2 linked regions of the Bdellovibrio bacteriovorus genome follow. The protein of the gene in region 1 interacts with the protein of each later gene in a pairwise test. Links are inferred from orthologs where the notes say so. Each region holds a gene or a part of one and is shown in the gene's direction. Other genes may lie near its edges.

Evidence for each region. The genes of interacting proteins can lie anywhere in the genome.
Region 2: the proteins of grxD (region 1) and B9G79_RS12175 interact in binary tests that used the Escherichia coli proteins (3 or more experiments, as listed by UniProt). The link is inferred for Bdellovibrio bacteriovorus from one-to-one orthologs.

The regions. Positions count from the first base shown.
Region 1 is NZ_CP020946.1:978,482-983,387, reverse strand. The notes cover bases 1,012-3,950. They hold grxD (Grx4 family monothiol glutaredoxin), read left to right. Parts: upstream 1,012-2,297; coding sequence 2,298-2,603; downstream 2,604-3,950. Other genes in these bases: B9G79_RS04805 (FAD-binding oxidoreductase), read left to right, coding at 2,823-3,950; B9G79_RS04810 (YgaP family membrane protein), read left to right, coding at 2,605-2,811; B9G79_RS04820 (BolA/IbaG family iron-sulfur metabolism protein), read left to right, coding at 2,068-2,283; B9G79_RS04825 (LTA synthase family protein), read right to left, coding at 1,012-1,916. Also shown: more of B9G79_RS04825, read right to left, coding at 1-1,011; more of B9G79_RS04805, read left to right, coding at 3,951-4,208; B9G79_RS04800 (fibronectin type III domain-containing protein), read left to right, coding at 4,270-4,906. UniProt on the Escherichia coli protein: Monothiol glutaredoxin involved in the biogenesis of iron-sulfur clusters.
Region 2 is NZ_CP020946.1:2,534,140-2,538,830, reverse strand. The notes cover bases 758-3,481. They hold B9G79_RS12175 (BolA family protein), read left to right. Parts: upstream 758-1,818; coding sequence 1,819-2,145; downstream 2,146-3,481. Other genes in these bases: ettA (energy-dependent translational throttle protein EttA), read left to right, coding at 2,748-3,481; B9G79_RS12170 (hypothetical protein), read right to left, coding at 2,283-2,543; B9G79_RS12180 (hypothetical protein), read left to right, coding at 1,228-1,815; B9G79_RS12185 (ParA family protein), read left to right, coding at 758-1,215. Also shown: B9G79_RS12190 (hypothetical protein), read left to right, coding at 1-216; more of B9G79_RS12185, read left to right, coding at 286-757; more of ettA, read left to right, coding at 3,482-4,418; B9G79_RS12160 (DUF4010 domain-containing protein), read left to right, coding at 4,545-4,691. UniProt on the Escherichia coli protein: Transcriptional regulator that plays an important role in general stress response. Has many effects on cell morphology, cell growth and cell division. Acts by regulating the transcription of many genes, including dacA (PBP-5), dacC (PBP-6), ampC and mreB.

The DNA.
Region 1 (4,906 bases):
TTATTGTCCCACATGCCTTCATTGAAGTACTGGATGGTGGCCTTCAGCTTTTTTTCCAGCGCCTGCCGGCGCGGCGAAGTGCCCGGCTGATCGGCCGGGATTTCGTGCTCGGTCGCACGGTCGGACATGGCGAACATTTGTGGTTCGCCGTGTCCCGGTGTCCAGCGCAGGAAATAGTCTTTTGCAAACAACAGATAACGACCATCAATGAAATTCACCGCGGTCTTGTCGCCAGGAATGAAGATGGAACTGCCCAGATAGTTCTGATCCTTGTCAGAAATTCCCAGGAAATCCAAAACCGTCGGCAGAACATCGATCTGCTGCACCACCATCTTCGTGTCCACTTCCGGGAACTTGTACCCCGGATGATAAAGGAACAGCGGGATGCGATAGCTTCCCTGTTCATTTTCATATTCGGGACGGTAGTGCATGGAAGCGTGGTCCGCTGTCACAATGAACAATGTATTTTTGAACCACGGCTTTTTCGCGGCCTCGGCAAAGAACTTTTCCAGGGCAAAGTCCGTGTATTCCACCGTTTTCAGAATCTCGATCGGACCTTCTTTGAAACGGTCCTGATACTGAGCCGGAATCTTGTAGGGCTGATGCGAGCTCAACGTGAACACCGAAGTCATAAACGGCTGAGGCAACTGGTCTACTTCTGTCAGCATCCACTGCAGGAAGGGCTCATCCCAGATACCCCACACACCATCGTCATCGGCGCCGTTACCGTATTCGCGCGCACCAAAATATTTTTCAACCCCGGCACTTTGCATGAAGGAATCAAAGTACATCGTTCCGTTGTGACCGCCATGAAAGAAGCTCGTCGAATACTTCGCCGGCGTCAGTAGAGTCCCCAAACCCAGGAAATAGTTCGAAGTAAAGTGCGAGGAAATAAACGGCTCATTCATCAGCGCCGGAATCCCGCCCATGATCGCCCCCACCCCTTCGATGGAGCGGCGGCCATTGGCATAGGCGTTTTCAAAGCTGAGGGATTGGGCCTTTAAAGAATCCAAAAACGGCGTGTAGGACTTCCCGTTCACCGGGCCGATGTATTCCTCCCCGAAGCTTTCCAGAATGATGATCACCACATTTTGCGGGGCTTTCGGACGGCGGCCCTCCATCAGGGAGCCACGCAAAGATCCATTCAGCAATGACAGCATTTCATGCTGGTCGTTGAAGTACTTGTCTTTGCTAAGACCCTTGGCTCCGTAGCTTTTAATAAAGGTGAAGGTGGAATTCAGCACCAGATTGTTCAACAAAGGGGCGGTGAATACATTGGCGTTCACGAAGCTGACGGGTTTGGCCTGAAGACCACCGCGAATTCCGATCACTGAAATCGCCAGCGCCACAAAACAAAGAAACCCGTGAGCCAGCCACAGTTTGGCTTTGTCTTTTCGGCTGTGCACGGTCCACTGCAGTTTTTCAAAGCCAGCAAGTGTCACCTTGCGCACCAAAAGCACGAACAGCAACACAATGAGTGTGTTCACCAAAAACAGCAGCCAGTAGCTGCTGACGAAGTTCCAGACTTTACCGGGGATTTCGTTCACCACAAACAGACTGTCAAAAGTGAAACGACGGCCCACGAAGTTGATGAATTCGGTGTCGCCCAGGTTCAGAATCAGGAATGGCACCTGCAAAACACTGAAAGCCACCCAGGTGACCGTGGCCCAAAGACCGTTCCAGGCCCGTGGCCAGGGCACGAAGGCCAGCAACAGCAACGGTGCCGTCAAAGTCAGAATGGCCGCCACATCAAAGCGCAGGCCCACTATGAAGGACCACAAAATGTCCTGAGCGGGTTTATTTTTGAATAAACTCCAATTCCAAATAAGGAACTCGGCTCTTGCGAAGAAATAGAAGAGCACAGTCAGCAATACCAGAGAGAATATCTTAATCAGGCGGAAGGACGGTCCAAACATGGGCCTATAGTACATCGACGGCCTGCATCAATCAATCCGCCGTCGCTAAGGCTTTGCCGGATGGGACCGCTGGCTGCCCACCGAAGCCTTGGCGAAGGCTGGACAGGGAGGGCGCCCTCTGCTAGTTTCCCGTTCTATGACAGCAGAACAAATGAAAGAGCGTTTAGAGAAGCATTATCCTCAATCCACGATCGAAGTTTTCGATCTGACCGGAACTCAGGATCACTGGGAAGTGTTCGTGGAAAGCACTGTATTTGCCGGCATGACCCGCATTCAGCAGCACCAGAACGTCATGGCTTGCTTTGGTCCAGAATTGAAGACCGGAGAGGTTCATGCCCTTTCAATCAAGACTAAGATTAAATCATAAAAAGGACCGTAAAAATGGCAACGACTCACGAAAGAATTGATCAGATTGTTAAAGGTAACAAAATCGTATTGTTCATGAAAGGGACTCAACAGTTCCCTATGTGCGGATTCTCTGCTCGTGCATGCGCAATCCTTCAGGATATGGGCGTTCAGTTCCACGATGTGAACGTACTTGATGACGACGAAATCCGTCAGGGCATCAAAGAGTACGGCAACTGGCCGACAATTCCACAGCTTTACATCAACCACCAGTTGGTTGGCGGCAGCGACATCATGATGGAAATGTACCAGTCCGGCGAACTTCAGGAACTTCTGAAGTAGTATGAGATGCAATGTCGCCCTGTGGGACCGCATTCTAAGATTTCTGTTCGGCGTGGGTTTGACCGCTTACGCTGTGGCAGGCGGTCCTTTCTGGGCGTACATTGGGGTCTATGGTCTGATCACGGCCGCTTGGGGCTTGTGTCCCGTCTATGCTTTCTTTAGAATCAGAACTCTGAAAGATTATCACCGCCCGATCAACGAAGAATAGGATTGTAGCACATGTCCACCACAGCTCTCCGCGACCTTGAAAGCATCTTGAAGAAAGACCAAATCAAAACCGACGAAGAGAGTCTGAAATACTGGGGCCGGGACTGGACAACCTATTTCGACATCAAAGCCAGCGCCATTGTTTTCCCTCACTCCACCGCCGATGTGGTTGCGCTGGTCCAATGGGCCCGTCAAAACAAAATCGCTCTGATCCCTTCCGGAGGCCGCACGGGTCTTTCCGGGGCTGCGGTCGCCACCAACGGCGAAGTGGTCGTGTCTTTTGATCAAATGAACAAAATCAAAGAGTTCAATTCCGTGGATCAAACCGTGGTGATTGAACCGGGTGTCGTAACGGAGGCTTTGCAGCAGTTCGCGCACTCAAAACAGCTTTTCTATCCAGTGGATTTTGCAGCCCGCGGTTCCTCCCAAATGGGTGGCAACATCGCAACCAATGCTGGTGGCATCAAAGTCGTTCGTTACGGCCTGACTCGTGACTGGGTTGTCGGCCTGACTGTAGTGACTGGCACGGGCGAAGTTCTGGAGCTGAATAACGGCCTGGTGAAAAATGCGACGGGCTATGATCTGCGCCACCTGTTCATCGGATCTGAAGGAACTTTGGGCTTTATCACTGAAGCCACCATCAAGCTTGCTGCCAATCCCCCACCAATGAATGTTCTGGTGATGGGTGTGACCGGGCTTGATGCCGTGATGAAAATCTTTGCGGAATTCAAAACCAAAACTCCGCTGGTGGCCTTTGAGATGTTCTCGGACAAAGCTTTGCGCAAGGTTTTGGACAGCACAGGCTTGTCGGCTCCGCTGGCGACCGAGTGCCCGTTCTATGTTCTGGCGGAAGTTGAAACCCGCAACGAACAGGACCAGGAACACGCTTTGGGTGTGTTTGAAAAATGCCTGGAAGAAGGCTGGGTTCTGGATGGCGTGATTTCCCAATCGGAAGTTCAAGCCAAGACCTTCTGGAGATACCGCGAGGACATCTCTGAATCTTTGGCGAAATATTCCCCGTACAAAAACGATATCGCTGTGGCGATTTCCAAGGTGCCGCCGTTCATGGAAGACCTGGACCAGGTCCTGTCCAAGGCTTATCCGAACTGGGAAGTGGTCTGGTTCGGCCACATTGGCGACGGGAATCTGCACATCAATATCCTGCGCCCCGAGGGCATGACCAAGGAAGAATTCGTCAAGGAATGCCGCAAGGTCGACGTGATGGTCTTTGATGCGGTTAAAAAGTACAAAGGATCCATCTCTGCCGAACACGGTGTGGGTCTGACCAAAAAGTCCTTCCTGAACTACACTCGTTCTGAAGCTGAAATCCAGCTTATGCGCGGGATTAAGAAAGTCTTCGACCCGGACAACATCATCAATCCGGGCAAAGTTATCTAGACCCACCCTAGGACCTGCTGCCATGGCTCTTTCCCGTCTGCACTGATAGACTGAAAGAGCTGTGCGTAAGTTTATACTTCTTCTATTTTTGTTGTGCGTTTCGTGTACCAAACCTCTGGGTGAGGAAGATCCGTTAAATCAACCTTCCAGCGAAGCTCCGGGCGCATTCAATCTTGCGACCATTCAGCGTTTTGATCACCAGTTGCTGGTTTCCTGGAGCACATCCAAAGGCGCTTCTTCTTACGAACTGAAATACGGAACTGCCGCTGGTACTTACACCAATTCCATCAAAGCCACCAAATCCCCGGTGGTGATTGAAAGCGGACTTGTGCCGGGCACGACTTACTATTTCCGCGTCACGGCCAGCAATGATATCGGCACGGTGGATTCCACCTCTGAAAAAAGTTATCCGTACATGGGCGCGCCCGGCGCCTTTGAGTTGCAGACTGTGATCCCAGGAAACACCGAAGTGACGCTGACCTGGGACGCCAGCCCGGAAGCTTCGTCCTACACCGTGATGTACGGCACCAGCGCAAGCAACATCACCACCTCGGCCGGGACCTCGCTGACAACGGCGAAGACCATCACTGCCCTGACCAACGGCACGACCTACCACTTCTCGGTCACTGCGAAAAACGCCGCCGGCACAGCCACTTCAACGAACACCCTGAGCGCCACACCCAGCCCTCCGCCGTCCG
Region 2 (4,691 bases), 1.6 Mb from region 1 along the record:
AAAGAAGACGACACGGATTATGGCGACTTCAAGCGCGAGGTGGACCTGCATTTAATGCAACTGGCAGAGTCCTTGCGTCCGCTAAGTAATGAACAAGTCCTGCAATTGCGCCGCATGCGCGAGCAATTACTCTGGTCCTATAAGGACGACATTGAAGAAATGCGCTCTCTGCTAAAGCAGGAGGTCAGTCACCTTGAGGATTTTGGACCTTCCTAGATTTTTCGCGCTGCGTGTTTCCAAGCGGAACACCCCCTTGTAGGCTTGAAGGACTGACGGAGGTCCTTCATGTCCACTTTGGCGCAACAGGAGTTTTGCATTACTCTCAGCGATTTGGCCTCGTTCATGGAGATTCCTCCAAATCAAATCAAAGCCAAGGCTGAAAAGACTCTGCAACGAAAGATCAAATCGCCGTGGCTGCTGCCGGAAGAAGCCCGTCAACTGTTGCTGGCAGAGGGGTACAAATATCCCCACAAAGTCATTTCCATTCAAATGCTGAAGGGTGGGGTGGCGAAGACCACATCCGTCCTGAATATGGGCCTGCGAGCCGCCATGTACGGGGCACGTGTTTTGTTTGTGGATCTGGATCAGCAGGCGAATCTGAGTTTCGCCTTGGGGGTGGAGGACGAATCCCTGCCGGTCTGGGTGGATATCGTTGAAAAAAAGAAGAGCATCGACGAGTGTGTGCGCTTTATCGAGCCGCATGTTGATTTGATTCCGTCCAGTCTGAACAATTCAGTCTTGGACCGGGTGTTGCTAAACTCCAATCGCAACTGGTCTTTGGCGGTGAAGGCTCCGCTGGAAAAAATCAAGCACCGCTATGACCTGATCCTGATCGATACTGCGCCGGCCTTGAGTGCCACGAACACGGCGGTGACCGTGGCTTCCGACGAGGTGATCTTGCCGGTGAATCCGGACAAGTTCGCCTTTATGGGCCTGCAAAAGAACTTGAGCGAACTGGAGGACATCCGCAGTGACTTCAGTCTGGAGTTCTCGCGTAAAGTTCTCTTTACCAAGTTCGATGGACGTGAGAAGTTCAGTCATGAGCTTTTACAAAAGTGCATAGAGTCTTTTGAAGACTCGCTGATGAAGGGTTATATTCGAACCTCAGCCGAGGTGAAGAACACCGTGCGCTCCGGTAAAAGCCTTTATGCCGGAAAGTCTCCGATCAAAGCCGACTATGATTTTGTAACCCGCGAAATGTTGGGATTTGTTTAAAAGGAAGTAAACATGCCAGAGATCAAACATTACGACGCAAAGAAGAAGCATCATCATCCAAAAAAACGCCGTCCTCACCACGAGGCTCAGGCTGAAATCGACGAAGCCGCCGAAATTCGCGGTGACGCCGAAGAAATCATCGACGAGGCTCATGCTACGATGAGCGAGGCCCAAGCAACGATGGAAGCCGCTGATGAAATCAACACCGAAGCGCAAAACGAAGGCGTAAAAGCGGATGAGTCCATGCGTGAAGCCAAAAAAATGGTTTCCGAAGGTGCCCCGGTTTATTCTGAAGACACCGTGGATTCTGACATTCATCATCCTGAAGAAAAGGTTCACTTGGAATTCTATGGCAGCGAAGTGATCCGTCAGAAAGCCCCGAAAGTGATGGAAATCGCCGACACCGTGGCTGATGAATGGAAGAAAGACGGGCAGTTTGAAGGTTTGCCAGTTGGAAACCCGATCGCCCAGATGGCAGCAGCAAAAGCTTTGCGCACGGCCAAGGATGTTGATAAGAAGCTTGAAGAAAAAGGCGTCTATGCCATGGCTAAAATGGGCATTGACCTTATCAAATCAAAAATCGAAAAAAGAAATCACTAAAGAATGTCCCGAGAAAAACGCATCCGTGAAATCCTGACCCAATCCCTGGCTCCTCAAGAGCTAGGGGTGGAAAACGAAAGCCACATGCATTCAGTGCCACCAAATAGCGAAACTCATTTCAAAGTTTTGGTGGTTTCTGACTCATTCGAAGGCAAGTCTCGTATCGACCGCCAACGCATGGTTAACGATCTATTGAAGTCGGAACTTCAATCAGGCCTGCATGCTCTCACGCAAAAGGCTCTAACGCCGACTGAATGGGCAACACAAAAAGACACTCTGAACTTTGTCTCCCCAGAATGCCTGGGCGGCAGCAAGCACGACAAAAAATAAGCACGCAGGTTCATCTGCGGAGCTGCCGGCGCGAACCGCCGCAGGCGGCGGCAACTGAGCCCGGACGGCGTGCCCCAGAGCTGCAAGCAGCCCCAGCCCGTCATCAAGGCCATCCCCGCATCCATCGGGTGCCAGTTCTATTCGTCGAATTGATTGAGTTTGGATTTAAGCTCGCCCAGAAGGCGTTTGACTTCCTGCAACTGCTCTTCGTCAGGGGACACCTTGTTGGCGGCCTCTTCTGTCAGAGTTTCCCATGTGTTGAGGGCGTGCTTCAGGTCAGAATTCAGGTTGCCGAACAGCGACTTTTTGGACGACGGCTCACGCTTCTCCGGCTTTTCCGGGGAATTCGGCGTGTCAGTATTCGAATTTTGCTGCCGCTCTAGGTTGTCGCCACTCATTAAATACTAATTTCTATCCGTAAATTCTAAGCTATTGCTTAATTTTTGTGCCGGAAACCCGGCTTTCTATCAGAAGCGCATCCTGCGCTAGGGGCGATAGTGTGATAAATGGAACTCCATTTGACAAGCGTTTTCGGGCTGGTAAATTACTTCGTTTATAGACGAAGTCAGGGCCGAAACCGGTCTTTTTAGGAGTGTGACGTCATGTCTCAAGAGATTATCTACACAATGAAGGGCGTAAGTAAAGTATATCCTCCACAAAGATATGTGTTGAAGGATATTTATCTTTCTTACTTCTATGGCGCCAAGATTGGTGTTTTGGGTCTGAACGGCTCTGGTAAATCCACTTTGCTCAGAATTATGGCAGGCGTGGACAAGGACTTCCTGGGTGAAGCCTTCCCTTCCAAGACAATGAAAGTCGGCTATTTCGAGCAGGAACCTCAGTTGGATGAAACACTGACGGTGAAAGAAAACATCTTCGCCGGTATGGGCGAGTTGCCGAAAGTAATGAAAGAATACAACGCGATCAACGACAAGTTCTCTGACCCGGATCTGGATCCGGACGAGATGAACAAGCTGATCGAAAAGCAGGGTGCTCTTCAGGAAAAACTGGAAGCCCTGGGTGCCTGGGACGTCGATCAAAAGATCGAAATCGTGATGGACGCTCTTCGTTGTCCAGATGGTGATTTGCCGGTGACGAACCTTTCCGGAGGTGAAAAACGCCGTGTGGCTTTGGCCCGTTTGATCATGTCTGAACCGGATATTCTGCTTTTGGACGAGCCGACGAATCACCTGGATGCGGAATCCGTGGCGTGGCTTGAACAATATCTTTCCAAGTTCCCGGGAACTGTGATCGCGGTGACGCACGATCGTTATTTCCTGGATAACGTGGCTGGCTGGATCCTTGAGCTGGATCGCGGTGAAGGCATCCCTTGGAAAGGCAACTACACTTCCTGGTTGGAACAAAAAGACAAGCGTCAGGCGAACGAAGCCAAAGATCAGGCCCGCAAGGCCCGTACCTTGGAAAAGGAATTGGATTGGATCCGTCAGGGCGCGAAAGCCCGTCAGGCAAAATCCAAAGCTCGTATCTCGAACTACGAAAACCTGTTGAAGGAGGCTTCTCCGGAAAAAATCCAGGAGATGTCCATCTATATCCCGCCAGGACCTCGTCTGGGCGATATCGTGGTGGAAGCCCACAACATCACCAAAGCCTACAACCACAAAGTTCTTTTGGATGACGTGAGCTTCACGATTCCAAAAGGGGCGATCGTGGGTGTGATCGGTCCGAACGGTGTGGGTAAATCCACGTTGTTCCGCATGATCACCGGCAAAGAGCAGCCTGATTCCGGCACATTCAAAGTCGGTGAAACAGTGAAGATCGCTTACGTTGACCAGACTCGTGAGACTCTGGATCCGAACAAGTCCATTTACGAGGAACTGTCCGGTGGTGCTGATGTGATCCAGTTGGGCACGCGTGAAATCAATGCGCGTCAGTACGTTTCCTGGTTCAACTTCTCGGGTTCTGACCAGCAGAAAAAAGTCGGTCAGTTGTCCGGTGGTGAACGCAACCGTGTGAATATGGCAAAAATCCTGAAGCAGGGTGCGAACTTGTTGCTTCTGGATGAGCCGACGAATGATCTGGACGTCAACACCATGCGTGCGCTGGAAGAAGCATTGTTGGAATTCGGTGGATCTGCCGTGGTGATCTCGCACGATCGTTGGTTCCTGGATCGTGTGTGCACGCACATCATGGCCTTTGAAGGTGATTCCAAGATTGAATTCTATCCTGGCAACTTCACCGAGTACGAAGAAGACCGCAAACGTCGTTTGGGCGAAAATGCCGGTCCAAAACGTGTTCGTTTCAAAATGGTGTAATAGCTGATGAAAAATCAGTGGGTGAGAGCAGGGTTATTCCTGCTCTTTCTTTTTGTCGCATCCAAGGTGGTACCGGCCGGTTCCATCGATCCCTGGGGGCTTTTCCGTCCCCAGAAGATTCTTTTCATGTTTTTTGCCCTGTCTGCGCTGCAGGTGATGGGGAAGGTGTTGTCTTCCTTTGTCGGTCATCGGGCCGGTACTTTGATGACTGGCTTTTTAGGGGGCTTGCTTTCAAGCACGGCCACCACCGTTCGTTTGGCTAAGGACAGTCAT